Regions from separate parts of the Buttiauxella sp. BIGb0552 genome, predicted to be linked through region 3. Evidence: predicted binding sites of a transcription regulator. Region 3 holds the regulator's gene; each other region holds the start of a gene.
The links. The regulator PurR, encoded in region 3, represses purine synthesis genes. The targets are predictions, from matches to a motif close to CANGCAAACGTTTGCNTG.
Positions count from the first base shown of each region.

Region 1: the regulator PurR is predicted to act here: its motif matches at 7,270-7,287, upstream of EDF88_RS17535 (NCS2 family permease).
Region 2: the regulator PurR is predicted to act here: its motif matches at 3,147-3,164, upstream of pyrD (quinone-dependent dihydroorotate dehydrogenase).

Region 1 covers NZ_SODY01000006.1:68,503-78,615, forward strand. Annotated here, with positions in the region: gene EDF88_RS17485 (hypothetical protein) at 273-557, opposite strand; gene EDF88_RS17490 (hypothetical protein) at 619-891, opposite strand; gene EDF88_RS17500 (hypothetical protein) at 1,223-1,579, opposite strand; gene EDF88_RS17505 (M20 aminoacylase family protein) at 2,682-3,860, shown strand; gene EDF88_RS17510 (ABC transporter substrate-binding protein) at 3,875-4,651, shown strand; gene EDF88_RS17515 (YjcB family protein) at 4,723-5,004, opposite strand; gene soxS (superoxide response transcriptional regulator SoxS) at 5,241-5,564, opposite strand; gene soxR (redox-sensitive transcriptional activator SoxR) at 5,643-6,101, shown strand; gene EDF88_RS17530 (glutathione S-transferase) at 6,385-7,047, shown strand; gene EDF88_RS17535 (NCS2 family permease) at 7,459-8,808, shown strand; gene EDF88_RS17540 (Na+/H+ antiporter) at 9,068-10,113, shown strand, end outside.
Region 2 covers NZ_SODY01000002.1:258,027-268,139, forward strand. Annotated here, with positions in the region: gene rlmKL (bifunctional 23S rRNA (guanine(2069)-N(7))-methyltransferase RlmK/23S rRNA (guanine(2445)-N(2))-methyltransferase RlmL) at 1-92, opposite strand, end outside; gene EDF88_RS06040 (YcbX family protein) at 217-1,329, shown strand; gene zapC (cell division protein ZapC) at 1,326-1,868, opposite strand; gene pyrD (quinone-dependent dihydroorotate dehydrogenase) at 2,042-3,052, opposite strand; gene ssuE (NADPH-dependent FMN reductase) at 3,301-3,876, shown strand; gene EDF88_RS06060 (sulfonate ABC transporter substrate-binding protein) at 3,869-4,819, shown strand; gene ssuD (FMNH2-dependent alkanesulfonate monooxygenase) at 4,966-6,111, shown strand; gene ssuC (aliphatic sulfonate ABC transporter permease SsuC) at 6,122-6,913, shown strand; gene ssuB (aliphatic sulfonates ABC transporter ATP-binding protein) at 6,910-7,683, shown strand; gene pepN (aminopeptidase N) at 7,776-10,113, opposite strand, start outside.
Region 3 covers NZ_SODY01000001.1:185,626-195,738, forward strand. Annotated here, with positions in the region: gene cfa (cyclopropane fatty acyl phospholipid synthase) at 1-365, opposite strand, end outside; gene punC (purine nucleoside transporter PunC) at 662-1,855, opposite strand; gene punR (DNA-binding transcriptional activator PunR) at 1,971-2,882, shown strand; gene purR (HTH-type transcriptional repressor PurR) at 2,902-3,927, opposite strand; gene EDF88_RS00860 (YnhF family membrane protein) at 4,223-4,312, shown strand; gene sodB (superoxide dismutase [Fe]) at 4,365-4,946, opposite strand; gene EDF88_RS00870 (C40 family peptidase) at 5,139-5,987, opposite strand; gene EDF88_RS00875 (Grx4 family monothiol glutaredoxin) at 6,350-6,694, shown strand; gene rnt (ribonuclease T) at 6,754-7,413, opposite strand; gene gloA (lactoylglutathione lyase) at 7,507-7,914, opposite strand; gene EDF88_RS00890 (alkene reductase) at 8,053-9,150, opposite strand; gene EDF88_RS00895 (TetR/AcrR family transcriptional regulator) at 9,223-9,822, opposite strand; gene eptA (phosphoethanolamine transferase EptA) at 9,894-10,113, opposite strand, start outside.

The DNA.
Region 1 (10,113 bases), on a different contig from region 3:
CTGAATGTACTCGCCTTTTGCTGGAGAATCCGATGGAATGGCCTGCAAGGTAGGAACAAGATGAGAAAACTCCCATCCTTTTTTGAACTGAATTTTAATGTTTTAATTATTTGGAGGAATGTTGAGCACTTCAAATTCCAGCGACCTTGTGGGCACGTTATGGAAATCTTGCACTAGATGAATCCGAACGGGTTGACGCGTACCTGTTGTGTCTACTAATTGCCAGTGATTGCACCACTCATATAAAAAAGCCCGCTAATGCGGGCTAGTGCTTACCAGTAATAATTTCCAGGGCGTTTGTTAGGCAACCATAAAATCCCTTCAGGTTCTATACCTTTGAGCAGTTCACGCAATTTTACTCGAGTATCGGCTCTATGTGCTCTGGTAGTACAAAGATTGTCCCACCAGCCAGGATTTTTGCTGTAGTTGCAGTGATAATTTCGCACATCCTCATCATAATGCTTCATTTTCCCATCTCGGGACGGGAAGCTAACATGCTGATGAGGATTGGGTTTTTCCCGCCAATTTCTGTCTTTCCTGGTATTAAATGTACTCATATAGTTACCTCGTAAGTTTATTACGAGATAACCAAGGCATGGATAAACATGCCTTCCTCCTTCAGTAAAAATAGATGTTCGGCTTATGGTCTATCGGGAATGCCACGCCATCATAATCCTTTATCCCCTTGCAGATCAGACGGCACAGATGGCGCGCCTGGCGGCGTTGAGGGCGGGTATTAGTGAGTCGATTCCACCATGCCGGGTTCTTCTTTACGTCGATATACCCGTTATCAGGGTAGTATTCGCGTGAACGCGCCCAAGGTTCTCCATAGAAAAGTGGGCGAATTTTCCCGTTTTTACTACGGTCTTTAACGCGGTGTTTAATTGACATATTCAGGCTCCTTTAAAGGTCACCTGAACCGCCCCCATCTGTAATAGTGCATTTAATCCTCGTTGTAATTCGCAATGGCAGGTAACTCCTGAATGCATGGACCATGATGCTTGCGTTGATTAGCGCACATCCAGCAGGAACAGGATTTCGGGGTGCGATAGTGAATTCCCCGATGGCGTAAACCTCCATCACCGTTATCATTATCTGTACTACGATTGTGCTTCATTCGCCACATATGGTGGCGGCGCAATGCGCGTCTTTTCATGTTCTGATCTCCAAATCAGTGCGGCCATCAACCGCACGGGTATGAGATCAGGGAAGTAAGCGTTTTTCATCGGTTTGCAAGTGTTCTTAAGGTATCGCCAAATTGTCCAATGAGAGCAGTAAATTCGGTATCTATTCTTGCACGGCAAGCTGATTCGTCCAGTTCTTCCCGGTTGAAAAACTGATAAAACAAAAATCGACCCCGCGGAGAATACATTGCAACGAGCTTACTACCATCAGCAAAATGGCGGGTTAAATGGCTGTCAAAATGCGGTTGCGAACCGTAGCGGTTTTCTTCTCTGTCCTGCATTCTTTTTTCAGTATAAAAACGTCTAACTGCCAGTATTTCGACGATAGTCAGATTACTACTGCGGTACATTTTAGAAAGAAACTGCTTATTACGCTTGATAAGTTTTCGTTTCACTCTGACTCCCTTTGAAAGGGCATAGCCCGTCGTATATATGCTCGCGGTTGTATCGAAATTTTTAATGAACCTTTTTTTGTATCGTTAGGATATAACGATTGGACTACAAGTGTTTCGCCTCGTTCTTGCTATATTGATGGCTTTGTTAAACCCAGCAATTGAGTCAGCATAAGCCATTCCACCGCATGGATGTTTTACGCTTCACCATTTACCCGCCCATTCCTCGGGTAGATCTGGAACGTGATCCCATAGTTTGTGCCCGAGAACTAGGATTAAATCTGGTTCTAGTTCTCTTACGACTTCAAGGAAAGGGACTGCAGCAGCTTGACCTGCTTCCAGATGATCAGCACACCTCGATGTTAGCTATTTCCGCTCTTGGAACAGAACGGCTGTTCAGTCACGTTCGCTTTTGTGCCCAGGTTCCTCGGGGGGATTACCAATGCTGGTCAAGTAAAATGCGAATGGGTAGTCAAGTCAGATGCAATTTCGCAGTCTTGATTGTTTCAGTATGCAACATCCTTAAAAGGACTATAGACTTCCCTCAGGAATGACCATAGTACTAAAGCAGCTTTGTTACTTTAAGAGTAAAAAGTAAGCCTGTCCTGAAAAGTCATCTTAATGGGTAAGTCACATATGACATCTGTTAAGCAGCTATTGCTATGCTTCCCAAGCATCTACCGGACTTTCGCATTCAAACTCATACGTGAAGTATCGTACATTTATCCATGTCCCTTCTTAACAGTCTTTCAGAGAGGGGAGAGGTAAATGTAAAGTTTGAGGGGCTTGATGCTCAATGTTTTTACTAAAAACGTTACTAAACTAACGTTTTTATAATGTAACAAATTGAAATTTAATTAATTTTTAATTAACCTTGGCTATCAGGTAAATAGAACCATTCTGATAATGGTTCTGGCATTTAGAATTAACAAAAAACCCCGCTTGCGGGGTTTTTTGTTTTTAACGTGAATAAAATGACATTGGCGATTTATTAATAATCTGAATGTATTACTCCGCATCATAAGTAATCCTGCTTGCATTAAAACGTTATCCAGCTAAGTTGTTTATGCAAACACAAACACTTATAACTCCACCGGAGCGCAGCATGACGGATTTCGTTATTCCAGAAATAAAAGCATCAGAAGATGAGATGATTGCAATACGTCATTATCTGCATGCAAACCCAGAATTAAGTCTGGAAGAGTTTAAAACCAGCGATTTAGTAGCAAAGCAACTTGAATCCTGGGGATATAAAGTCACACGAGGAATTGGCACTACTGGTGTTGTGGGTTCTTTGAAAAAAGGGGATTCGAATAAATCTATTGGCCTGCGTGCTGATATGGATGCGCTACCTATTTTTGAAGAAACCAATTTACCCTGGGCTAGTACAGTTCCTGGCAAAATGCATGCCTGCGGACATGATGGCCACACCACCATCTTATTAGCTGCAGCGAAATATATTGCCTCAAATGCCTGCGAGTTTAATGGCACCGTCCACCTCATTTTCCAGCCTGCCGAAGAAGCGATTGGCGGTGCAGATTTAATGATTAAAGACGGATTATTCGACCGCTTCCCCTGCGACCGAGTTTTTGCCCTCCACAATATGCCAGGCTTGCCGACCGGGAAGCTCGGGTTCTACTCAGGCAATTTTATGGCCTCGGCGGATACGGTAAAAATTACCATCAAAGGTTACGGCGGCCACGGTGCTTATCCACATCGTACTGTCGATCCCATCGTCACTGGAGCTGCGTTAATTACCGCACTGCAAACCATAGTTTCTCGTAATGTCACGCCGGGTGAAACCGCGATTGTTACCGTGGGAACATTCCAGTCGGGCATTGCTTCCAACGTTATCCCAGATACTGCGGTGATGGAATTGACCGTGCGCGCGATGAAGCCGGAGATCCGCGATCTGCTGATTAAACGAATTGAAGAGTTAGCGGATTTTACCGCTAAAAGTTTTGGTGCAAGTTGTGAAGTGGAAGTCTACGACTCCTATCCGGTGCTGATAAACGATGATGAGCAAACGGCGTTTGCCAGAGAGCTGGCCGTTGAGTTCTTTGGTATAGATGCGGTGCTCGATAAGGTTCTCCCTTCGACCGGCAGCGAAGATTTTGCTTTTATGCTGCAAGAGCGTCCGGGCAGTTATTTCCTGTTAGGGAATGGAGAGAAGGGCGATAAGGGTGGCTGTATGGTGCATAACCCGGGGTATGATTTTAATGATGACATTATTTCTACCGGCGCATCATTCTTTTCCCGCTTAGTCCAAACTTATTGTCGTTAACTGCCGGAGCTAATATGAAAAAATATATACTGCCATTAATTGCTCTGCTGGCGACGACTTCGGCATTGGCAAATAATATTAAAGAAATCCGTTTTGGTGTGGACCCGACATTTGCCCCTTTTGAATCAAAAGATGCTAGTGGCAAGGTGGTCGGCTTTGATATTGATTTAGGAAATGCTATTTGCGAGAAACTCCAGGCGAAATGCGTTTGGGTAGAGAATAATTTCGATGCGATTATTCCTGCGCTGCAAGCCAGAAAGTTTGATGCCATTCTTTCCGGGATGTATATGACGGAAAAACGAAAAGAGCAGGTTGCCTTTACCGATAAAATTTATAACGGCCCAGTATTTCTGGTCGCACATAAAAATACCAACATTAAACCTGAGCTTGAACTGTTAAAAGGTAAAACGATTGGTGTTGAGCAGGGATCTGCTCAGGAAGCCTATGCTAATAAAAACTGGCGTAATTCTGGCGTAAATGTCGTTGCTTACCAAGGGGCTGATTTGGTCGTTCAGGATTTAGAGTCCGGGCGTATTGATGGTGCAGTGCTGTCTGGTGTGATGGCGGAATACAGTTTCCTGAATAAACCTCAGGGTAAAGATTTTGCCATGATAGGCGGAGCGCTGCAGGACCCTGAACTATTCGGTGCCGGTGCAGCAATTGGTTTGCGAAAGGATGATACCGAATTACGTGAAGCGCTCAATGGAGCGATAAGCCAGATTATTGCGGATGGAACGTATAAAAAACTCGCCTCGAAATACTTTAGTTTCGACATTTATTCCGGGACGTAATGTGTAGCGACTTGCTCGTAAAAACAAAAACGGCCTCACAATGAGGCCGTTATCAATTCTAATCCTGGCAATCAGGTCAACACCATTGGCCATTCTGGCGGTGCATGGCTTGAGATCTCGATCATTATGTCTTTAAACGATGCCCAAATCACCGGGAAGTCGGCCAGATTTAAACCCAATAAACCGGTCGCAAACCACAAAGCAGAAGCGATTCCCAGCAAGCTGCTGACGATTGCCAAAAACGTATAGTCGGATTTGCGAAACTGGATGTTCAACGTGCTGGCTAAAAACATCAAAACCGCACTGACTAAAGGCCAGCGCATCAGTAAAACGCTGGTGGTAATTGCCGCCATGAAAACTGTTCCTTAAGCATAACTCATTACGCTCAACGGTTAGCGCGACACAAGGCGCGGCAAACACAGCTCAGGGACCGTCAGGGGGAATGAGTGGGTACAGAAAATGTAAGAAGAATCCTGTCTCACAGGATTTGTGAACTATATCACATTTGTTCTTTTAATCGCCAGTTCTGCGGCGCATTTTCTGACCCATCTTATCGGGCTGTCAGGCAACAACTCTTCCACGCACTTTATCAGGCGTGGTGGCGATAATCGGTTGGTGTACGGTCAAACTCACGGCGGAAAACACGCGAAAATGTCTGCTGAGAGACATAACCGTAGTCCATCGCAATATCAAAAATCGGTCGCTGGGTATTTCGAAGCTCTCTGGCCGCCATCAACAAACGGCGCTGGCGAATGTATTCACCTAACGTCTGGCGCTTCACGGTGCGGAACATCCGCTGAAGATACCATTTTGAATAGCCTGATTTTTTTGCCACAACATCAATGTTCAGCGGCTGATCAATGTGATCGTCAATCCATTCAGTCAAAGTTTGAATAATGTCCTGGTGTGCCATAAGCCATCCTGATTACGATTAGCCGGTTTTGTTGGCAGCGAGTATAATTCCTCAAGTTAACTTGAGGTAAAGAGCATTATGGAAAAGAAATTACCGCGCTTTAAACCCTTACTCAGTCCTGGCGAGGTGGCGAAGCGTAGCGGCGTGGCCGTTTCGGCTTTGCACTTCTACGAGAGCAAAGGGCTTATCAAAAGCAGACGAAACAGTGGAAACCAGCGTCGTTACACGCGTGATGTGCTGCGAAACGTTGCCATTATTAAAATCGCCCAGCGAATCGGCATTCCGTTAGCGACCATCGGTGAAGAGTTTGGGGTGCTGCCAGACGGGCACAAAATTAATAAGAACGACTGGAAAAAGATGTCGTCGCAATGGCGCGAAGAACTGGACCGGCGCATCAATATGCTGACCGCACTGCGCGATGAACTTGATGGCTGCATTGGCTGTGGTTGTTTATCGGGTGCTGACTGCCCGCTGCGAAACCCAGGCGATAAACTCGGTGAAGAGGGGACGGGTGCTCGTTTACTGGAAGATGATTAACCTCAATAGCAGGCAAAACTAAAGCGCCCAACTTCGGCGCTTTAGTTTATTCCCGGTCTTTGTCTTTCGATCTATCCCGCTTTTCGCAAGGAGGGTTTCCCCCGACATCAGCGTCCCTCAATTACACATTCTCAGGAGGTTCCGGATTGCACTGACAACTTAATTGTAGTTCTGCTCAGCCAGGTTTCAAGGTGGTTTTGAATGTTTTTTGAACGATTTTAATGCTCCACTCTTTGCACATTTACCTATAGTTAACTCATCTTGCTAAACAAAAGGTTACCTTATGCTTATCGTCCATCATCTCAATAACTCCCGCTCGCAGCGCATTTTATGGATGCTCGAAGAGCTACAGGTGCCGTACCAGATTGTTCGCTACGAGCGCGAACCAACCATGCTGGCACCCGCGTCGTTAAAAGCCGTGCACCCATTAGGGAAGTCACCGATAGTGGAAGATAATGGCAATATCCTCGCGGAGTCGGGGGCAATCATTGAATACCTGCAAGAAACGTATGACGCCGAAAGCCGCCTCAAACCTATTACCAATGAAGACAAACTCCGTTACCGCTTTTGGCTGCATTACGCCGAAGGATCGTTAATGCCTTTATTAATGATGAAGCTGGTGTTCGGCAGTCTTGGGAAAGCACCAGTTCCGTGGTTATTGCGCCCGGTGGGGAAGGTGTTAGGGCAGGGAGTGCAAAAGGCTTATTTGAATAAACAGATTATGACCCATGCGCGCTATCTCGAAGATTCGCTGCAACAAAATCCGTGGTTTGCCGGGCAGGCGTTTAGCGCGGCAGATATTCAGATGAGTTTCCCGGTGATCGCGTTGCTCTCGCGAGGTGGCATTAACGACTTACCGAATCTGCAGAATTGGTACAGCAAAGTGCAAATGCGCCCTGCCTGGCAGCGGGCGATTCAGCAAGGTGGGCCCTTTGAGATCCCGTGATCTTATCTATTTAAAAATCCTATGAGTCAGGAAAAACTATAACCAGTATCTTGCATCATTGTTGCTAAATTGCGCATCGACGATAACGTTTGCGCACGAGGTGACGATATTTTGACCGGCTAATACCTTTTTCGACAAAAAGCGGCAAAGTTCGGTTGAAAATCCATGTAAGAAGGCCGGATAATCGTTTGCCTTAATTTTGACGCCTAGTTTGTATGCGCGGAGTTAAACGTTTGCTTTTTTTGTGGCGCCCCTTTTTGTCACAAACGCAGTATAGGGATCTACTCAACTTATTCGAGTTACCGGGAAAGTACGTAACCCGAAAAATGAAGAGTATGAACGTTTAATTAGCAGTGGATTGTCCACCACGCATACCAATGTAATCATAAAAATCTCAGGGGATTTTTCACTATGTCTAATCATTCTCCGCGTGCAACCAGCGGCATTGACGCCTGGTTCAAAATATCTGCACGTGGCAGCACCGTTCGTCAGGAAGTTGTAGCGGGTTTAACCACCTTCCTCGCGATGGTGTACTCCGTGATCGTTGTACCGGGCATGCTCGGTAAAGCAGGTTTCCCTCCTGCGGCGGTCTTTGTGGCAACTTGCCTGGTAGCCGGTGTTGGCTCTCTTGTCATGGGCCTTTGGGCGAACCTGCCGCTGGCAATCGGTTGTGCCATTTCACTGACTGCGTTTACCGCTTTCAGCCTGGTGCTCGGCCAACACATCAGCGTTCCGGTTGCTTTAGGCGCCGTGTTCCTGATGGGTGTGTTGTTCACCATCATCTCCGCAACCGGTATTCGTAGCTGGATTTTGCGTAACTTACCGATGGGTGTTGCGCATGGTACTGGTATCGGTATCGGCCTGTTCCTGCTGCTGATTGCCGCAAACGGTGTCGGCCTGGTAATTAAAAACCCACTTGATGGCTTGCCAGTTGCGCTCGGTCATTTCGATAGCTTCCCGGTTATTATGTCGCTGATTGGCCTTGCGGTGATCATCGGTCTGGAAAAACTGAAAGTCCCTGGCGGCATTCTGCTGACCATTATCGGTATTTCTGTTTTCGGTCTGATTTTTGACCCAAGCGTTCATTTCTCTGGCATTTTCGCTATGCCTTCGCTGAAAGATGAAGCGGGCAACTCGCTGATCGGTAGCCTGGATATCATGGGCGCGTTGAACCCAGTGGTGTTGCCAAGCGTTCTGGCGCTGGTAATGACTGCGGTATTCGATGCAACCGGCACTATCCGCGCCGTTGCGGGCCAGGCAAATCTGCTGGATAAAGACGGTCAAATCATCGATGGCGGCAAAGCGCTGACTACCGACTCCCTGAGCTCAGTGTTCTCAGGCCTGGTGGGTGCAGCTCCTGCTGCGGTTTACATCGAATCTGCGGCAGGTACTGCTGCAGGTGGTAAAACCGGCCTGACGGCAATCACCGTTGGTGTGCTGTTCCTGTTGATTCTGTTCCTCTCACCGCTCTCTTATCTGGTTCCTGCATACGCTACCGCTCCGGCGCTGATGTATGTAGGTTTGCTGATGCTGAGCAACGTGGGCAAAATCGATTTTGAAGATTTTGTTGATGCCATGGCGGGCCTGATTACTGCGGTATTTATCGTGCTGACCTGTAACATCGTTACCGGCATCATGATTGGTTTCGCAACTCTGGTGATTGGCCGTATCGTCTCTGGTGAGTGGCGTAAGCTGAATATCGGTACAGTCGTGATTGCTATTGCATTGGTCGCATTCTACGCAGGCGGCTGGGCAATTTAATTTTACTCGTCATACTTCAAGCTGCAGGGTTGTTGGCTGCACTCGCGACCCCCAGTCACTTACTTTAGTAAGCTCCTGGGGGTCGCTGCTTTGCCGCCTGGCTGCAACTTGAATTATTTAGAGTAAAAACTCTGAGTACTCCTCCCAAAACCACTTCAAGTTATTTCCTGTTTCCTTCCGGTATAAAAAGTTGTTTTACTATTGGGTAACACAACATCCTGCAAAAAGGGTTTCACAAAACACCTCGACTAAGGACAGTATGGAAATCTTCTTTACCATTCTCATCATGACCCTTGTGGTTTCTCTTTCTGGGGTGGCCACACGCATGCTGCCGTTCCAGATCCCGCTTCCGTTAATGCAAATCGCGATAGGTGCTGTGCTCGCCTGGCCGCACTTTGGTTTGCATGTCGACTTCAACCCGGAACTCTTCCTGGTGCTGTTTATTCCGCCGCTGCTGTTTGCCGATGGCTGGAAAACGCCGACGCACGAATTTCTCAACCACGGGCGGGAAATCATCGGCCTTGCGCTGGTTCTGGTGCTGGTCACCGTGGTCGGTATTGGCTTCCTGATTTACTTCCTCGTGCCAGGCATTCCGCTGCTTCCGGCTTTTGCACTGGCAGCCGTCCTCTCGCCGACCGACGCCGTGGCGCTTTCCGGTATTGTCGGAGAAGGGCGTATTCCAAAGAAAATCATGGGTATCTTGCAGGGTGAAGCGTTGATGAACGACGCCTCCGGCCTGGTATCGTTGAAAATGGCGGTCGCCGTGGCGGTGGGAACGATGGTGTTTTCCGTCGGTGGTGCCACCCTCGAGTTCTTCAAAGTAGCGATTGGCGGCCTGTTGGCCGGGATTGCAGTCAGCTGGCTGTACGGTAAATCGCTGCGCCTGATGAGCCGCTGGAGCGGTGACGAACCCGCAACGCAAATCCTGCTGCTTCTGCTGTTGCCGTTTGCTTCTTACCTGATCGCCGAACATATCGGCGTTTCCGGCATTTTGGCGGCGGTTGCTGCGGGTATGACTATTACCCGTTCTGGCGTGTTGCGCAGTGCGCCATTGGCGATGCGTTTACGTGCAAACAGTGTCTGGGCGATGCTTGAATTCGTGTTCAACGGCATGGTGTTCTTGCTGTTGGGTCTGCAATTACCGGGCATCATGAAAACCTCTATTGCAGCGGCAAATGCCGATCCGAACGTCGAACTTTGGATGTTATTTGTTGATGTCGGGCTTATCTATTTCGCGCTGATCGGTGTGCGTTTCTTATGGCTGTGGACCATGAAACGCATCAGCCTGCGTTTTATGAAAAAGCG
Region 2 (10,113 bases), on a different contig from region 3:
ACCACCTGGCATGCTTGCGCACCAAGGCCCTCCAGTTCAGTTTTTAATAGCTCTTCAAGCCCACGCGCCGTACTGGCAAACAGAGAATTCATATCGTCACTTAATCAGGTATAAAAAGAAAATTGTGGCGCATTATAGCCAATCCGCCACGCATGTCATAAAGTTGGCCTCTTATATTCTCTTTTTCTTCATTTATGCAAGGAGCGCGTGCGTATCATGATCACCCTATCTCAGCTTTATATTCACCCGGTGAAATCGATGCGCGGCCTTGCGCTCTCCCATGCTCAGGCAACTACCAGCGGTTTAGCTTTTGACCGCATCTTTATGGTGACAGAACCTGACGGCACTTTTATTACCGCACGCCAGTTCCCGCAGATGGTGCTATTTACTCCGGCCATTATTCACGATGGTCTATTTTTGAGCGCGCCAGACGGCAGTTCCGCCACAATACGCTTTAGCGATTTCCGGCCTGAGGCCGCGCCAACGGAAGTCTGGGGAAACCATTTCACCGCGCAAATTGCTCCCGATGATATCAACCAATGGCTGAGCGGTTTTTTCTCACGCCCGGTACAACTGCGCTGGCTGGGTGAAAATTTAACGCGCCGCGTTAAACGTCATGAAGAGGTACCACTCTCTTTTGCCGACGGTTTCCCATTCTTGCTGGCAAATGAAGCATCGCTGCGCGATTTGCAAAATCGCTGCCCGGCGAGTGTAAAAATGACACAATTTCGCCCGAATATTGTAGTCACCGGCGCACAAGCCTGGGACGAAGATAGCTGGCAAGTAGTACGGATTGGCGGCGTAACATTTGATGTCGCCAAACCTTGTAGCCGCTGTATTTTCACCACCGTCAGCCCGGAGCGTGGCCGAAAACACCCGAGCGGTGAACCTCTCGCGACATTACAAAAATTCCGGACCGCACTGGATAATGGTGATGTCGATTTCGGCCAAAATCTGATTGCCCGCAATAGCGGTGTGATTCGTGTGGGTGATGAACTCGAAGTACTGGCGACAAAACCTGCGAAAGTTTATGGCGCAGGAGTGACCGAAGAAACTCTTGAGCCTTTAGAGCAGCAAGAAAGCATGGTGGCGATTGACTGGCAGGGCCAACAATTTCGCGGTAACAACCAACAAATTTTACTAGAACAACTCGAACAACAAGGAATTCGCGTGCCCTATTCTTGTCGGGCCGGGATTTGCGGCAGCTGCCGGATAAAGTTAGTCAGTGGGGAAGTCAAAGCGTTGAAGAAAAATGCTATCAATGATGATGGCACAATCCTTTGCTGTAGTTGTATTCCTGCAGGAGATGTAGAGTTAGCGGGAAACTAAACTGCCTGATCAAGGTTAAGGGCGAGACTTGTTGGTTGCGGCCTTAATCTGTCATTCATCACTTTAATCGCATCACCGAGCTGCATGGTACGGCCAGCAAGTTGCAAGCCTGGCTGCGCTAATAAACAAAGTGCAGCGTTATCACCTGTTTCTACCACCAGCAGATTCACCTGCTGCATATCGTCACTTAACCACACACAGGCTGCATCGCCAGGTATTGGCTGCCAGCATTCCCCATGAGAGAGAAAGTGCCAGCTTTTTGGCATCTGCGGCTTGAGATAACGAATCGCTACGAGTGCATTTAATACCAGTTCAGCGCGCTGCTCTTTGCTTAATATGAGATCACGACATTTTTCTTCGAAAGAGAAAAATAGAGCTGCATCATCAACACAAAACCCAGTATTTTCAAAGGCATCGGGAGTAAGCATTTTACGAGGGAAACGGGAACGGAAAAGCATGCCATTGGCTAAATCGAGCATCATACGATCATGCTCCTCATCATAATACCAACGCCAATTATCGTCCGGTTTAATCCGCATAATTATTTGCCCTTATCCCCATATACCTGCGATTAGAAATATCCTTATCACCGCTTCGTAAATGAACACATTAATAAAAGACCAATATGTTCAAATTAGCAACAATGACGGAATATAAAACAACCGGGACTCAAAATAAAGCCCCGGTTGTCCGAAAGTAAAACATTCAGAGATTACAAACCTGAAATAATTTCTTTAATCAGAGGTGGGCCTTTAAATATGAACCCGGAATATATTTGTACTAAAGAGGCACCCGCTGCCATCTTCTCGCGTGCAGCAATCAATGAATCAATACCGCCAACGCCAATAATCGGCAAGTGACCATTTAATTCTTGCGACAAGCGGCGAATAATTTCTGTGCTTTTTAACTGAACCGGACGGCCACTTAAGCCACCCATTTCATCGCAATATTTCATGCCCTGAACCAGGCTGCGATCCAATGTCGTATTGGTCGCAATTACCCCATCAATATTATGGCGTACCAAACTATCAGCTACCTGGATCAACTCCTCTTCAGAAAGATCCGGCGCGATCTTCACCGCCACAGGTACATATTTATGATGCAATTCCTGAAGCGCTTGCTGCTTATTTTTGATTGCAGATAACAGATCATCCAGCGCATCGCCGTATTGCAGCGTGCGTAATCCAGGGGTATTTGGTGATGAAATATTAATCGCTATATAACCCGCGTACGGATAAATTTTATCCATGCAGATCAAATAGTCATCTTTGCCTTGTTCAACTGGAGTGTCTTTATTCTTACCAATATTGATGCCAAGAACCCCATCAAAATGGGATTTTTTGACATTCTCAACCAAGTTATCAACACCGTGGTTATTGAAACCCATACGGTTAATTAATCCTTCAGCCTCTACAAGACGAAAGATTCTTGGCTTGTCATTTCCAGGCTGTGGGCGAGGCGTTACAGTGCCAATTTCAATGGAGCCAAAGCCCATTGCACCCAACGCATCTATGCACTCACCATTTTTGTCCAGACCTGCAGCCAGGCCTAATGGGTTCTTAAAGGTCAATCCCATACAAGTGACAGGTTTCGACGGCACATTTTGCCGCACCAGCCATTCGAGAGGTGTACCTGATACACGACGCAATTGCTGGAATGTCACTTCATGAGCGCGCTCTGGATCGAGCTTGAATAGGGCTTTACGAACGAAGGGGTAGTACATGAACTCTCCTGGATTCCCGGTATGCAAACCGGGGCCGTATTATCGTCGATAACGTCATTGAATGGAATTGACCTGTGACAAAAAAGGCTGAATCAGCGCAATCGTTTCCCTTACGCCCTGTTGTTATGCGTTTTTTAGCAATTCTTTTCCAGATAAATCATTTAGTGGAATAAGAGTTCTGCGCGAATATCACAGTCAATTGTTATCAATGTTATCTAAAAGCAAACAATTAGTTATAAGGAAACGATATGCGTGTGATTACCCTTGCTGGAAGCCCGCGCTTCCCATCCCGTTCTAGTGCACTGCTGGAATATGCCCGCGAAAAACTGAGCGCTCTGGATATCGAGGTGTGTCACTGGCATCTACAGAATTTCGCGCCTGAAGATTTGCTGTACGCACGTTTCGATAGTCCGGCTCTTTTAGCGCTCATTGAGCAATTGCAGCAAGCCGATGGCGTGATCATCGCAACACCTGTTTATAAAGCTTCATTTTCTGGCGCTCTGAAAACGCTGCTCGACCTGCTGCCTGAACGTGCACTGGATAAGAAAGTCGTTCTGCCTTTAGCCACTGGTGGCACGGTGGCGCACATGCTGGCAGTAGATTACGCATTAAAGCCTGTCCTTAATGCGCTAAAAGCTCAGGAAATCCTGCATGGCGTGTTTGCTGATGACAGCCAGATTGCGGATTACCAGCACAAACCGGTGTTCAGCAACAACTTACAACAACGCCTCGATAACTCGCTGGAAACCTTCTGGCAGGCTCTGCACCGCCGGGATTTCATTGTCTCCTCCCCTTTTAAGACGCAAGGAGTTGCTCATGTTTAACTTTCTGAAACGAACCGCTCCGTGGCTTGCACTCGCAGGAACATTAAGCCTGAGCGCTACACTTCATGCGGCTGATACTGGGCCTGAGCAGCTACGCATTGGTTATCAAAAAGGCTCGGTCAGCATGGTGCTGGCGAAAAGCCACCAGCTGCTGGAAAAAGAGTATCCAAACACAAAATTCCAGTGGATTGAATTCCCGGCGGGCCCGCAAATGCTCGAAGCGCTGAACATCGGCAGCATCGATCTCGGCAGCACCGGCGATATTCCGCCAATCTTCGCGCAGGCTGCGGGCGCAGATCTGGTGTATGTCGGGTCTGAGCCGGCAAAACCAAAAGCCGAAGTGATTCTGGTGCCGGAAAACAGCCCAATAAAAACCGTGGCGGACCTTAAAGGGCACAAAATTGCTTTCCAGAAAGGTTCCAGCTCCCACAACCTGGTGCTACGAGCGCTGCAAAAAGCTGGGCTGAAATTTACCGATGTCCAGCCTGCTTATTTAACGCCAGCGGATGCGCGTGCCGCATTCCAGCAGGGCAACGTTGATGCCTGGGCAATTTGGGACCCCTACTATTCTGCAGTCTTGTTAAACGGTGGCGTGCGCGTGTTAACCGACGGCAGCGAGCTGAATCAGACGGGTTCTTTCTATCTTGCTTCACGCCCTTATGCCGAACAAAACGGTCCGTTCCTGCAACACGTTCTGAAAACATTTAGCGACGCCGATGCGTTAACCCGTAGCCAACGCGATGCAAGCGTTGCGCTGCTGGCAAAAACCATGGGGCTGCCGGAAAACGTGATTGCCACCTATTTCGATCACCGCCCCCCAACGGTGATTACACCTGTCAGCGCCGAGACTGCGGCAAAACAGCAGCAAACCGCAGATCTGTTTTATGACAACCATTTAGTGCCTAAGAAAGTCGATATTCGCACCCGCATCTGGCAACCCTAACCACAGAAATACCCGAATAATTCGAGTTGTATCGCGGCGGCAAGAGAACGCATCCCAATGAGCTTACTTAAGTAAGTGATTAGGGTGAGTGAACGCAGCCAACAAAGAGACAACTTGAAGTATGAAGGGGATTAAGGAAATAAATCATGAGTTTAAATATGTTCTGGTTCCTACCTACCCATGGCGATGGCCACTACTTAGGCAGCAATGATGCAGCGCGCCCGGTTGACCACGGGTACCTGCAACAGATTGCGCAGGCTGCGGACAGACTTGGCTTTACCGGCGTACTCATCCCAACAGGCCGCTCTTGTGAAGACGCCTGGCTGGTTGCCGCATCTATGATTCCCGTGACGCAGCGTTTGAAATTTCTGGTCGCGCTGCGTCCAAGCGTGACCTCGCCAACCGTGGCTGCACGCCAGGCCGCAACGCTCGACCGACTTTCCAACGGGCGCGCTTTATTTAACCTGGTTACTGGTAGCGACCCTGAAGAGTTAGCTGCAGACGGCGTGTTCCTCAATCATAAAGAGCGTTACGAAGCCTCCGCAGAATTTACCAATATCTGGCGTCGTTTGCTGGAAGGCGAAACGGTAGATCACGAAGGCAAACATATTCAGGTCAAAGGGGCAAAACTGTTATTCCCGCCTGTGCAACAGCCTCGCCCACCGCTTTACTTTGGCGGATCATCGGATGTAGCGCAGGATCTTGCCGCCGAACAAGTGGATCTCTATCTGACCTGGGGCGAGCCACCGCATTTGGTGAAAGAGAAAATTGAGCAAGTCCGTGCGAAAGCCGCAGCTCATGGCCGCACGGTACGTTTCGGCATTCGCTTGCATGTGATTGTGCGTGAAACCAACGAAGAAGCGTGGGATGCCGCTAATCGCCTGATTTCTCAGCTGGATGATGAAACTATCGCCAAAGCGCAGGCAGCATTTGCGCGTACCGATTCCGTCGGCCAGCACCGCATGGCGGCGTTGCACGGCGGCAAACGCGACAACCTGGAGATTAGCCCGAATCTATGGGCAGGCGTTGGCCTGGTGCGTGGCGGTGCGGGTACTGCATTGGTAGGTGATGGCCCAACCGTTGCGGAGCGCATCAACGAATACGCAGCGCTTGGTATCGACAGCTTTATTCTATCGGGATACCCGCATCTCGAAGAGGCTTATCGTGTTGGGGAGTTGCTGTTCCCGCATCTGGATGTCGCGATTCCACAAATTCCACAACCGCGCCTGGTTCATGAAAGGGGCGAAGTGGTAGCCAATGACTTTATTCCGCGCAAAGTGGCGCAAAGCTAAGGAGCAGCCAATGACCCCTTCAACGCATAAACTGTTACTGAGGCTGGCACCGTGGTTTTTGCCGGTTGCGGTTATCGCAATCTGGCAACTATCTTCGAGCGCAGGCTGGCTTTCGTCGCGCATCCTCCCTTCTCCGGAAGGGGTGGTAATTGCATTCTGGAACCTCTCAGCCAGCGGTGAATTATGGCAGCACCTGGCTATCAGCTCATGGCGTGCGGTGATTGGTTTTAGCATTGGCGGTTCTCTGGGGTTAGTGCTCGGGTTGATAAGCGGCCTGTCTCGCTGGGGAGAGCGCCTGCTGGACAGTTCGATTCAGATGCTGCGTAACGTTCCGCACCTGGCACTGATTCCGCTGGTGATTTTGTGGTTCGGCATTGATGAATCAGCGAAAATTTTCCTGGTAGCACTCGGCACGCTGTTCCCGATTTACATCAATACCTGGCACGGCATCCGTAATATCGACCAGGGTTTGTTGGAGATGGCCCGCAGCTATGGGTTGTCAGGCTTTAGCCTGTTTGCCCAGGTGATTCTGCCCGGTGCGTTACCTTCGATTATGGTCGGTATTCGTTTTGCGCTCGGCTTAATGTGGCTGACCTTAATCGTGGCCGAGACTATTTCTGCCAACTCAGGAATTGGTTATCTGGCAATGAACGCCCGTGAGTTCTTGCAAACCGACGTCGTCGTCGTCGCTATTATTCTTTACGCCCTGCTCGGCAAACTCGCTGATATCAGCGCGCAATTACTCGAACGTGTCTGGCTACGCTGGCATCCGGCTTATCAGTTGCAGGAGGAGAACGCATGAATACTGCCCGTTTAAACCAGGGGACTCCCCTGCTCCTTAACAGCGTGACCAAACGCTACGGTAATAAAACGATTCTTGATGAGCTGGAGTTACATATTCCTGCCGGGCAATTTGTTGCAGTAGTTGGGCGCAGTGGCGGCGGTAAAAGTACGTTGCTGCGTTTGTTGGCAGGGTTGGAAAATGCCAACGGTGGTTCGCTGATTGCCGGAAACGCACCACTGCGCGAAAGCCAGGATGAAACGCGCTTAATGTTCCAGGATGCGCGACTGTTACCGTGGAAGTCGGTGATTAACAATGTCGGTCTGGGTCTGAAAGGAAACTGGAAAGAATCGGCAATGAAAGCGCTGGAAGCCGTTGGGCTTGCCAATCGCGCTACCGAATGGCCGGCTGCCCTGTCCGGCGGCCAGAAACAACGCGTGGCGCTGGCTCGAGCGCTAATTCATCGCCCACGCCTGTTATTGCTTGATGAACCATTGGGTGCGCTGGATGCCCTGACGCGTATCGAAATGCAGGAGTTGATTGTCTCTTTGTGGCAGGAACATGGCTTTACGGTATTGCTGGTGACGCACGATGTTAGCGAAGCCGTTGCGATGGCAGATCGAGTGTTACTGATTGAAGAAGGAAAGATCGGTTTGGATCTGACGGTTGATTTGCCACGTCCCCGTAAGCTCGGCTCTGTCCGGCTGGCTGAACTGGAAGCTCAGGTGTTAGAGCGAGTGATGAAACGGCAGGTTATAGAAGAACCGGCACGCGTGGTGCGCACCGGTTAAATTATGTCGGATGTCGCTTACGCTAATCCGACCTACTCAAACTTTTGTAGGGTGGATTAGCGGTAAGCGACATCCACCTTATAAAAGTGATATTAAGCTAACGCTTTAGAAATCTTCTCGAACAGATCGCCTGACAAATTCTCCAGCCCTTTCAGCTGTTCCAGCGCCGCACGCATCATTTCCTGACGTTTTGCATCGTAACGCTTCAGTCGAATCAACGGCTCAATCAGGCGTGATGCAACCTGCGGGTTACGGTGGTTAAGCTCGCTGAGCATTTCCACCATAAACTGATAGCCGCTACCATCCAGTGCATGGAACGCAGCCGGGTTGCCCGCAGCAAATGCACCAATCAGAGAACGGACCCGGTTCGGGTTACCCATGCTAAACGAACGGTGGTTCAGTAACTCACGCACTTTGCTTAACGTGTCTACTGCCGGGCTTGTGGCTTGCAACACAAACCATTTATCCATCACCAGACCGTCCTGATGCCATCTCTCATCAAATGCGGCCAGCAGTTCTACACGGCAAGGCAATTGCGCCGCAACCGATGCAGATAAAGCAGCAATAGAGTCCGTCATGTTATCAGCGCTTGCGAACTGGTTACGCACCAGTTGCTCAGCAAGCTGTTTCTCGCCGAAGGCCAGATAACGCAGGCAAGTATTACGCAGCGCGCGTTTGCCGATATCCGCATGTTCTACGCGATAAGCATCAAGTTTGTTGGCGTTATAAACTGCCAGGAACTCATCAGCCAGCTCATTTGCCAGCGTGCGCGTTAAGGCTTCATGCACGGCGGCAATCGCCTGCGGGTCGATTTTCTGGAACAGTTCGGCAATTTCATTCTGTGATGGCAGCGTCAGAATCTCTGCCGCCAGTGCCGGGTCGATTTTCTCATCCAGCAAAATCGCACGGAACGCATCAGCAACATGCAGCGGCAGCGACAACGGCTGGCCCTGTTGGCTACGATTGACGTTCAGCTTGATGTACGTCGCCAGCAGACTTTGCGCAGCATCCCAACGAGAGAAATCGTTACGCGCATGGCGCATCAGGAACGTCAGCTGCTGGTCGCTCCATTTGTATTCCAGTTTCACTGGCGCTGAAAACTCACGCAGCAAAGACGGAACCGGCTGGAAATAGACGTTATCGAAAACAAATGTCTGCTCTGCCTGAGTCACATTCAGCACATGGTGAATCGGGTGACCATTTTTCTGCAACGGAATCACTTTGCCTTCGTTGTCATACAGTTCAATGTCGAACGGAATATGTAACGGGTGCTTTTCCTGCTGCTCAGCAGTTGGCGGCGTAGTCTGGTTGATGGTCAGTGTATACAGCTCGTTTTCCGGGTCGTAATCATCATGCACGGTGACTACTGGCGTACCGGCCTGGCTGTACCAACGGCGGAAGTGCGATAGGTCAACGTTCGACGCATCTTCCATCGCCTGCACGAAATCATCACAGGTTGCTGCGCTGCCATCATGGCGTTCAAAGTACAGCAGCATCCCTTTCTGGAAGTTCTCTTCACCCAGCAAGGTGTGCAGCATACGGATAACTTCTGAACCCTTCTCGTACACCGTCAGTGTGTAGAAGTTGTTCATTTCAATGACTTTGTCCGGGCGAATCGGATGCGCCATCGGGCTTGCGTCTTCAGCAAACTGCGCAGCACGCATGGTGCGCACATTCTGAATGCGGTTTACTGCACGTGAACCAAGGTCAGAACTAAATTCTTGATCGCGGAAAACAGTCAGCCCTTCTTTCAGGCTTAGCTGGAACCAGTCGCGGCAGGTCACGCGGTTGCCGGTCCAGTTATGGAAGTATTCGTGGCCAATAACACGTTCGATATCGAGGTAGTCTTTATCGGTCGCCGTTTCAGCACGTGCCAGCACATATTTGGAGTTAAAGACGTTAAGCCCTTTGTTCTCCATTGCGCCCATATTGAAGAAGTCGACAGCAACAATCATATAGATGTCGAGGTCGTATTCGAGACCGAAACGGGTTTCATCCCATTTCATCGATGCTTTGAGCGAGGTCATCGCCCAGCTTGCACGGTCGAGATTGCCGCGATCGACGAACAACTCCAGCGCGACATCGCGGCCAGAACGCGTTTTAAAGGAATCACGTAATACATCGAAATCACCCGCCACCAGCGCAAACAGGTAGCACGGTTTCGGGAATGGATCTTGCCACTGAACCCAATGGCGGCCGTTATCCAGTTCACCTTCGGCAATGCGGTTGCCGTTAGATAAAAGGAAAGGATATTTGGATTTATCGGCAATGATTTTGGTGGTGAAACGTGCCAGAACGTCTGGTCGGTCGAGATACCAGGTAATGTGGCGGAAACCTTCAGCTTCACACTGAGTGCAAAGCGCATCGCCTGAAAGATAAAGCCCTTCGAGCGCGGTATTAGTTGCCGGGCTGATTTCATTAACGATGGTC
Region 3 (10,113 bases):
AAATCATAGTGTTCTTTACCGACTATCCACGCGCGTTTTTTGGATTGCAGATTAACTAAGCGCGCGGCGGCTACACGTAGCGTGTCTTTTAAATGGTGGGGGAGTTGCCGCTCAAGTCCGGCGCGAATGGCATTATGGAAAAAAATATCCAGTCGTTCGCAGTCCCACCAGCCGTCCATATAGCTTTCACCAAGACCCAGTGTACCCTCTTGCAGAACACGCTTAAAAAAATCGGGATGCTTAACCTGTATATCGAAGGGGCGTGGGCCATTAATTTCTACCCCTGCCCGCGTGAGCATATCGTTCACAATCCGATACCACGGGTTATTTCTTATTCTGACTTCTTCTATACACGATGAACTCATAGCTTCTCCATCACCAATGTGAGAGGAACCTTAAAACAGCGTAGACGCTATTTTGGGCATGTGAGAAATGTCACGGAAAATTCCGTGTGCCTGATATCCGACGTAGAACAGAGAAAGGGGGCTTGGCGCCCCAAAAAACAGCTGTAAAACAAAAACGGGAGCCAAAAGGCTCCCGTTTTAATGTGATTATTATGGTGTTATTTGTTGAGCCGTTTATGAGTATAGGCTCGCTTAAGCGGTGATTCAATCACATATTCTTAGCAAGCTAACCATGTTGAGGTTGAGCAATTTTAATCTTAATGTGCATCTGATTCAGCCGGTTGCCAGACTTCGGCATTTTTATGACGCTGAAGCAGATAACCCAGCATGGCCAGAACAATTGTTACCAGCATGACACTGGTGGTTGTCAGCAGTGGAGTAGCGACCAACCATGACACCATCAAACTTGCCAGGAAGCACAGGCCCAATTGCAGCGTGTTTTGCAGCGCAGCGGCTTTACCTGTGGCTTGTGGGAAAGGCAACAGTGCAGAAGCAACAACGATTGGGTAAATCGCCCCGTTGGCAATCGCCATGATACAGAATGGGATGAGCAGCATGGTCAGGTTCGCGTGTCCACTTATCGATACCGCCCAGGTGCCGAAAACACTCACCGTATATAACGCAAGCAACCACGGCAGCATTTGCTTGCCTTGCCATTTTTGCAGTGCGCTACGGCAGCCATAACCACCAATCAGGAAGGCGATAGTTTGCGGCACATAGCTCAGGCCAATTGCCGCCGGGCTGTAACCCATATCGTTCAGAATAAACGGAGAACCGGTCAGCCAGGCAAAGAAGCTGGCAGAGCAAGCTGCGTAAATCAACACGTTGCCGCTATATACACGAGAGCGCAGTAACGACATAAAGCTGACTTTATTGTCTTCTGTTTGCGGGTGATGCTGGGTACGTGGTTTCAGACGCAGAGTTGGGATCATCAGCACCAGCGTGATGGCAAACAGTGTGGCGAAAATCGCCTGCCAGTCAAAGTGGGTCAAAATCCAGCTACCCAAAAGTGGAGCCAGTGCAGGAGACAGACCAACCAGCGGCATAATCGTTGCAAAAATACGATTTGCGCGGTTTGCCGGGTAGTAATCGGTCACCAGTGCCTGCCAGCTTACCGCGGCAGAACAAACACCAACGGCCTGAACGAAGCGCAGGACCAGCAGAGCGGTGGCACTTTCTACCCACAACATTCCAATACAACCGACGGCGAACAGACTCAGACCGGCCAGCAAAACTGGTTTACGTCCGAAATGGTCTGACAGCGGCCCCCACATTAACTGGGCAAACGCAAAGCCCGCAAGGAACAGGCTCAGGCTCGCACTAACGGCGGAGGCATCGGTCTGTAAATCTTGCTGAATGGCAGCGAAAGCAGGCAGATACATGTCTGTGGCAAGGAAGCCCAGAACACTTAATCCAGCCAGCCAGATAAGAAATCCTTTTGATGGTTGCATAATTTTCTCTTGTTTTATCTTGCAGGTTGATCGCCGCGAGAGTGTACGGAGTGCAAATAGGCTTGTGAAACGCTAATATTTGTAGGTTGCGTTCAAAAATTTTGTGAGCAGAGAAATGTGGTCAGAATATTCGCTGGAAGTGATAGATGCGGTAGCGCGCAATGGCAGCTTCAGTGGTGCAGCACAAGAGCTGCACCGCGTTCCGTCAGCTATCAGCTATACGGTACGGCAACTTGAAGATTGGTTAGCGGTTCCGTTATTCGAACGTCGCCATCGGGATGTTGAATTAACCCCCGCAGGCGTCTTTTTCCTGAAAGAAGGCCGCTCTGTTATCAAAAAAATGATGACGACACGGCAGCAGTGTCAACAGATCGCAAATGGATGGCGCGGGCACCTGGCTATCGCAGTTGATAACATCGTTAAACCTGAACGAACGCGTCAGTTGGTGTTGGATTTTTATCGTCATTTTCCGGATATCGAACTGCGTATATTCCAGGAAGTGTTTAACGGCGTGTGGGATGCGCTGGCTGATGGGCGAGTTGAAGTCGCGATTGGTGCGACACAAGCTATTCCTGTCGGGGGGCGTTATGCGTTCCGCGATATGGGGACGTTGAGTTGGCGCTGTGTGGTGTCATCAAATCACCCACTGGCACAGCAGGGCGGAACCTTAAGTGATGATGATCTGCGAGCCTGGCCGTCGTTAGTACTGGAAGATACCTCCCGTTCGCTACCGAAGCGTATTACCTGGCTTTTGGATAACCAGCGTCGAGTTGTGGTTCCAGACTGGGAATCTGGCTCTGATTGTCTTAGCGCGGGTTTATGTATTGGTATGGTGCCATTGCATATAGCAAAGCCGTGGTTGGCTTCAGGGCAGTGGAGTGAGCTGACGCTCGATAACCCGTTCCCGGACGCGGCATGTTGCCTGACATGGCGGCAAAATGATGCTTCGCCAGCTCTGGCCTGGCTGCTGGAGTATTTAGGGGATAGTGAGACGATGAATCAGGAGTGGTTGCAGGAGCCTGCTTAGACAGGCTCCATTGACTATTTTAGCGGCGGTAATCGCGGAATGGGCCATCAGCCACAGAACGGCGTTCAATCAGGCGCGGATGTACTTCAATTGATTGCGACTCTTCGCGTTTATTGACGATTCTATCCAGCAGCATATTGAAAGCTGTTTCACCCAGCGAGTCCTTCGGCTGGTGAATGGTGGTCAATGCCGGTGTGAAATAACGAGCGTTACGCACGTTGTCATAACCGATAATGGAAATATCCTGCGGTACGCGTAAACCCATTTCATCAGCAGCACAAATTGCGCCCATCGCCATAATGTCGCCGCCGCAGAATACTGCGGTAGGGCGCTGAGACTGACCGATAATCTGCTGCATGGCGCGGTAGCCTGACTCAGGTTCAAAGTCACCTTGCACAATCCAGTTCTCAGGAATAGCGATCCCAGCTTCTTCCAGCGCCTTCATAAAACCAGCATGGCGGCCGCCACCGGTATTACGCTCCATTTGGCCAGGGATTGCACCAATTTCGCGGTGACCACGTTCAATCAAATAACGTCCAGCCAGATAGCCACCGTGGAAGGCATTATCGACAACGGAGTCGGTGAAATCTGCGCGGGCTTCGCCCCAGTCCATCACAACCATTGGGATGTGACGATACTCTTCAAGCATAGTCAGTAATGATTCCGGATATTCAGAGCACATCACCAGCAGCCCATCGACGCGCTTTTGCGCCATCATGGATAAATAGGCGCGCTGTTTTTCGAAATTATTGTGCGCATTACCCAAAATCAGGGTGTAGCCTTTTTCAAAGCAGCTATTTTCGACAGCTTCGATTATCTCGGCAAAATAGGGTGCTTCGCTAGAAGTGGCTAGCAAACCAATCGTTTTGGTGTGATTAACTTTCAAGCTACGCGCGACGGCGCTCGGCGAATAGTGCAATTGTTTGATTGCCGCCCAGACCGCGTTACGTGTTTCTTCCGCCACAAAACGGGTCTTGTTAATCACATGTGATACGGTTGTGGTGGAAACGTTTGCGAGCTTCGCTACGTCCTTGATTGTCGCCATTAAATTTCACTCCGGGCCATATCGTAAACCCCTGATAACCAATGTGTTAAACGTTTGCGTACGCCAACTCCTGAGGCAACGTTAAGGTTGCAGGTATGCCGGGATTGCGACATAAAACGGGAGGAGGGCGTTGAGTAGATGGTACGCAATAAATTAGCGTGGGATTTTGGCCTATCCAGGAGAAAAGTGAAAGAGGGAAAAGCGATATCAGGTTAAAACCAGGGGGATTTTTATGTCTGATTGTGGGAAAATCAAGCCGACACACCGATTGTAGGGTAATAAAAGGAGTTTGCTAATGAGTACCGATCTGAAATTTTCAATCATGACCACGGTTGTTGTTTTGGCACTGATTGTGTGTGGCGCGTTAACCGCCGTACTGCACTGATACATCGCTCTGATTAAAATGGGCCGCAATCGCGGCCCATATATTTTAGGTTTTATGCTGCCAGATTCTTAGCAACAAACTCCCAGTTCACCAACGCCCAGAAATGCTCAAGATAGCCAGCACGAGCATTGCGGTAGTCGATGTAGTACGCATGTTCCCACACATCCACAGTCAATAACGGTGTTGCCGCTGTTGTTAGTGGGGTACCCGCGTTTGAGGTAGAGACAATCGCCAGAGCGCCATCTTCTTGTTTGACAAGCCAGGTCCAGCCAGCGCCAAAGTTTTTAATAGCTGCATCAGTGAACTGCTGTTTAAACTCAGCAAAGCTACCAAACGACTTATTAATGGCTTCCAGAAGCTCTCCAGTTGGTTCACCGCCAGCATTTGGTGCCAGGCAATTCCAGTAGAAGGTGTGGTTCCAAACCTGTGCTGCGTTGTTAAACACGCCGCCTTCGGAAGTACGAACGATCTCTTCGAGATTTTTACCTTCAAACGCAGTGCCCTTAACCAGATTGTTCAGGTTAGTGACATAGGTTTGATGGTGTTTACCGTAATGGTATTCCAGAGTTTCGGCGGAGATATGCGGTGCTAAAGCATCTTTTGCATATGGTAGTGCAGGTAGTTCGAACGACATTGCTGACTCCTTATTACCCTTCATACTTCGAGCTGCATCTTTGTTGGCTGCGATGCAACTCGAATTATTTTGGGTATCTATTGTTAAACATCACTTTTAGTGCGGGTTTAGGGTAACAAATTGAAAGGATAAGCAAAAGAGGGAACTCACCTGCCCAGGGAAGGGCAGGCGCAGGTTTTCGATAAATAGAGTTTAACGAATTGTTTTAGGGGTCATAACGCGTTTGGCACCGACATAGTGGCGCTGCCAGTAGTCTTCGCTTAGTGAGGTTATCTGGATATCTTGTCCGGTACGCGGTGACTGAATAAATTTACCGTTGCCCACGTACACGCCAACATGGTCAGCGGTGCCCCGACCTTGGGTGCGGAAGAAGACCAAATCACCAGTTTCAAGCTCCCCACGATCTACAGATGAGGCATCACGCAGGTGATACATCTCGTTAGCGGTACGAGGAATACGGAACTTCACTAAATCTTTGTATGCGTAGTAAACCAGACCGCTGCAATCGAAACCGGTAACCGGCGAGGTGCCACCCCAACGATACGGTTTGCCTATCTGGCCCATCAATTTGTTCATTGCCGTTTTTTGTGCTTTTTGCACACGGACTTTATGCGCCGCAGCAATCGTCGTTGGCTGCTCTGATTTAACTTTTACACAATGCGCTTTATGGCCTTTACGCGGCTTGCTGCATTTTTCGGTGAAAGTAACAGGCTGGACTTTTGCGAGCTTAGAGGTTTTATTGCGGGAGTTTTTTGCAAGATTCTTTGTTTTAGCGCTGCTGGCATTTTGGGCGGTTTTACTTTTTGCGGCAGTTGTTTCTTTTTTCTTGCTGGCTGTTTTGACTGAGGTGGTGCTTTTTTTGCTGGTGGTAGTGGTTTTACTCTTACTGCTTTTTTCTGTGCTCTTCGTTGTGCTTTTAACAACGTGCGCTTTTTGCGCAGCCACGGGACGAGCGTGCTCAGACGCATGCGTCAATGGTGTATACGGCAAGGTAAATAGCAGAGCACAGAGCGTGATAGAAATTTTTGTTATCCGCGCCACTCGACAATCCCCTGGTGAAAATGAATGCATGAGAAAAACCATCATGCCCGTGTATGATTTTGCGAAACCCGCCGATTCTAATCTATTAAGCACGATAAAGTTAATAACCTTTTACTATTCGTCTTGCTGTTTCGTTACCGGACGCAAAAAAATTAACCAAACTAATGGTTGCAAGGCTATTTATTGATCAGGCTTAGGGTCATTTGCTGATTTTCAGTGGCGGGAAAAGTGTTATTCTTGATACATGTTGTCCCTCCATCGCGTATGACAGAAAAGCCCTATAAAAAATGGTGTTTTCTGGAGAGGGCGTCAATCGCTACAATGGCAGACTAATGCCAGCACTTGGTTTGAGGAAGCAAGCAATGAGCACTATTGAAAAAATCCAACAACAGATTACTGAGAACCCAATTCTTCTTTATATGAAAGGTTCTCCGAAACTGCCTAGCTGTGGCTTCTCCGCCCAGGCTGTGCAGGCGCTATCCGCTTGTGGTGAGCGTTTCGCGTACGTTGATATTTTACAGAATCCAGACATCCGTGCTGAGCTGCCAAAATACGCTAACTGGCCTACTTTCCCGCAGCTGTGGGTTGATGGTGAATTGGTTGGCGGCTGCGACATCATTATTGAGATGTATCAGCGTGGCGAGTTGCAGGCACTGATTAAAGAATCTGCTGCCAAGCATAAATCTGAAGAGCCAGACGCAGAGTAATTTGCAACTGGAGTCAGACCTGGAGTGAAATAAAAAGCGACCTGTTAAGGTCGCTTTTTTTATGCTTCGGATTCTGGCTCAGCCGGTAAGGGGAGTGGCCAGCCACCGAGTCGTTTCCAACGGTTAACGATTTCGCAAAAAAGCTCGGCGGTTTGCTCAGTATCATATAGAGCCGAGTGCGCCTGGCTGCTGTCAAATGGCATACCAGCGGCAATACACGCTTTAGCGAGTACCGTCTGGCCGAGAGCCAACCCGCTAAGTGCAGCAGTGTCAAAGGTCACAAATGGATGGAACGGGTTACGTTTTAAAGAAGCACGTTCTGCCGCTGCCATCATAAAGCTGTGATCGAATGTCGCATTATGGGCGACCATGATCGCGCGGTTACAACCGCTGTCTTTAATGCCTTTGCGCACCATTTTAAAAATGGCGTGCAGCGCGTCATATTCACTCACTGCACCACGCAACGGGTTATGCGGGTCGATACCATTAAAGGCCAGCGCTTCAGGTTGAAGAATTGCGCCTTCAAAAGGTTCAACATGGAAATGCAGGGTTTCGTCAATCGATAACCAGCCGTCTTGATCCATCTTTAACGTGATGGCTGCGACTTCAAGTAAAGCATCGGTTTTAGCATTAAACCCGGCGGTTTCAACATCAATTACTACCGGATAAAAACCACGAAAACGGTCGCACAGGCTATGCAGTTGCGTGTTGTCAGACATCAGGATCTCTTAATACGGGGAAAAAGCAGCGCGTATTATGGCAAATTTTAACAAGGGAAGCTAACGGGCGCAGAGAGCACCCGTAACAGGATATTAATTACCCAAGCCTTTACCTGCGTCTTTGCTTTCGATCAGCTCAATTTTGTAGCCGTCAGGATCTTCAACAAAAGCGATAACGGTGGAGCCGCCTTTTACCGGGCCAGCTTCACGGGTGACATTGCCGCCGTTTTTACGAATACGTTCACAGGCTTCAGCCGCATCATCAACGCTCAGCGCGATGTGACCATAAGCATTGCCTAAATCGTAGCTATCGGTGCCCCAGTTATAGGTCAGTTCGATAACCGCTTCTTCGGTTTCCGGGCCATAACCAACGAACGCCAGAGAGTATTTGTATTCAGGGTTTTCACTGGTACGCAGCAGAGTCATGCCCAGCACGTTAGTGTAAAATTCGATGGAGCGTTGCAGATCGCCGACACGTAGCATGGTGTGAAGTAAGCGCATAAAATCCTCTTTTCCTCATCATTCTTCAAGTTGTACAACCTACTTACAACCCGAATTATTTGGGTAAAATTAAAGGGTTAATTTCTAAATGTAAGGTAAGTATAGCGGCGAACTAGCGCCGCTATCAATGAGAGGGGTCTATAAAGTCGGGTAATCGGTATAACCTTCTGCGCCACCACCATAGAAGGTTTCAGGGCGCTGGGCGTTGAGTTCTGCATTGTGATGCAGGCGTTCAACCAAATCCGGGTTAGCGATATAGTCACGGCCAAAGGCTACTGCGTCGATTAGGCCTTTCTCGATTAATGTTTCGGCTTTTTCTGGCGTGTAGGCACCGGCACCGATGATCACACCGTTAAAGCGCTCACGTACTTTCTGACGGAATTCTTCGGTATAAGGTTGACCGCCAGCCCAGTCTGGTTCAGACATGTGCAGATAGGCAATGCCACGTTTGTTCAATTCTTCAATCAGATACAGTGCATCGGCTTCTTCATCCGGGCCGTTATCGACATTCTGGAAAGAACCAATTGGCGAGACACGAATACCAATGCGATCGGCACTCCACTCTTTACTTGCAGCATCAACCACTTCTAATACCAGACGTGCGCGGTTTTCGCGGCTGCCACCGTATTCATCAGTACGATGGTTGGATGTTGGTGACAGGAACTGGTGCAGCAGGTAACCGTGTGCAGAGTGTAATTCGACCATATCAAAGCCGGCATCGCGTGCATTACCTACAGCCTGGCGGAAGTCATTCACAATACCAGGGATTTCATTAAGCTCAAGAGCACGTGGCATTGAGGTGTCGACGCGAATGGCATGGCCATTTTCATCACGTAATGAGGTGCGCGTTCCGGCAGAAATTGCAGATGGCGCAACCGGTGCCTGCTGGCCTGGCTGAATACTGGTGTGAGAAATACGGCCGGTATGCCACAGTTGTACCGCTATACGACCGTCCACGGCGTGAACGCCTGCGGTAATTTTCTTCCATGCTGCGATTTGCTCATCGCTATGCAAACCTGGAGCGCCTTCATAACCTTTAGCTTGCGCCGAAATTTGCGTTGCTTCGCTGATAATTAACCCAGAACTTGCACGCTGACGGTAATACTCACCCATCAATGGCGTTGGAATATCGCCAGGTACAATGCTACGCAGGCGGGTTAATGGCGCCATAAAGATACGGTTAGGCGTGGTAATCGCGCCGACTTTCAGTGGAGTGAATAATTTATCTGCTGACATATAAAACACCTCTAATAGACCGGTCGTCTAGTGTTTGATTAAATAAAAAATACTGAATTAAATAAAAGCCTGTCAGGAGACAGGCTCCGCTAATAATTGAGTTACGTGGGCGAGGGCGCATTCTAGCGGTACCGCGCTACGTGAAATCTTCGCCTGAAGACTTGCTCCTAGCCACAGAGCATAAATTACCTGGGCCTGGCTTAACGCTGAGCCGGTTAATTTCAGGCTTGATTCGGCATCACCTTTTTCCAGTGCATCTGCAATCTGGGAGACAATTTTTGCGGCACCTTTGTTCAAAGCCGCTCGCATATCTTCTGAAAGATCACACACTTCAGCCGAAAGCTTTACCGTTAAACAACTGATCAAGCTGCCGTGCTGGCAAAACCATGTCACCGTTTCCTGGTACCAGGCCAGCAACTTTTCTCGATAGTTACCGTTATCGTGGGAAAAGTGCTGCTGTAAACGCAGGTTATAAGCAGTGTAGTAACGCTCAAGCATCGCCACGCCAAACGCTTCTTTTGACCGAAAGTAATGATAAAACGAGCCTTTCGGTACTTCAGCTGTGCTTAACAGCTCGCTCAATCCCATGCCAGTAAACCCGCGTTGCAGACAAAGCTGCTCGCCGGTAGCAAGGAGGTGTTCACGAGTGTCATGTTCAGGATGTCTGTTCATGGGGAATACTGTAATAGACCAGTCGGTCTAAGGCAAGGCTCAGGCGGCAGATTTTCCTGCCGCATGAAGAGTCAAGCTTTACGGCATGTGGCAAGAATATCCATATTAGATTGATATTCTGAGGTTTTAATATCCATCATTCCCAGCAGCGTTGAGAAAATATTATCCTGAGAAACTTGTTCAGCAGCCGCTTTCTTTGCCAGGCAATCAGCATTGACGGCAAAATTTTGTTGGTAATCTTTCGATAGCCAGAATAGGAACGGAATGTGCGTTTGCTGCGAAGGTGCCAGC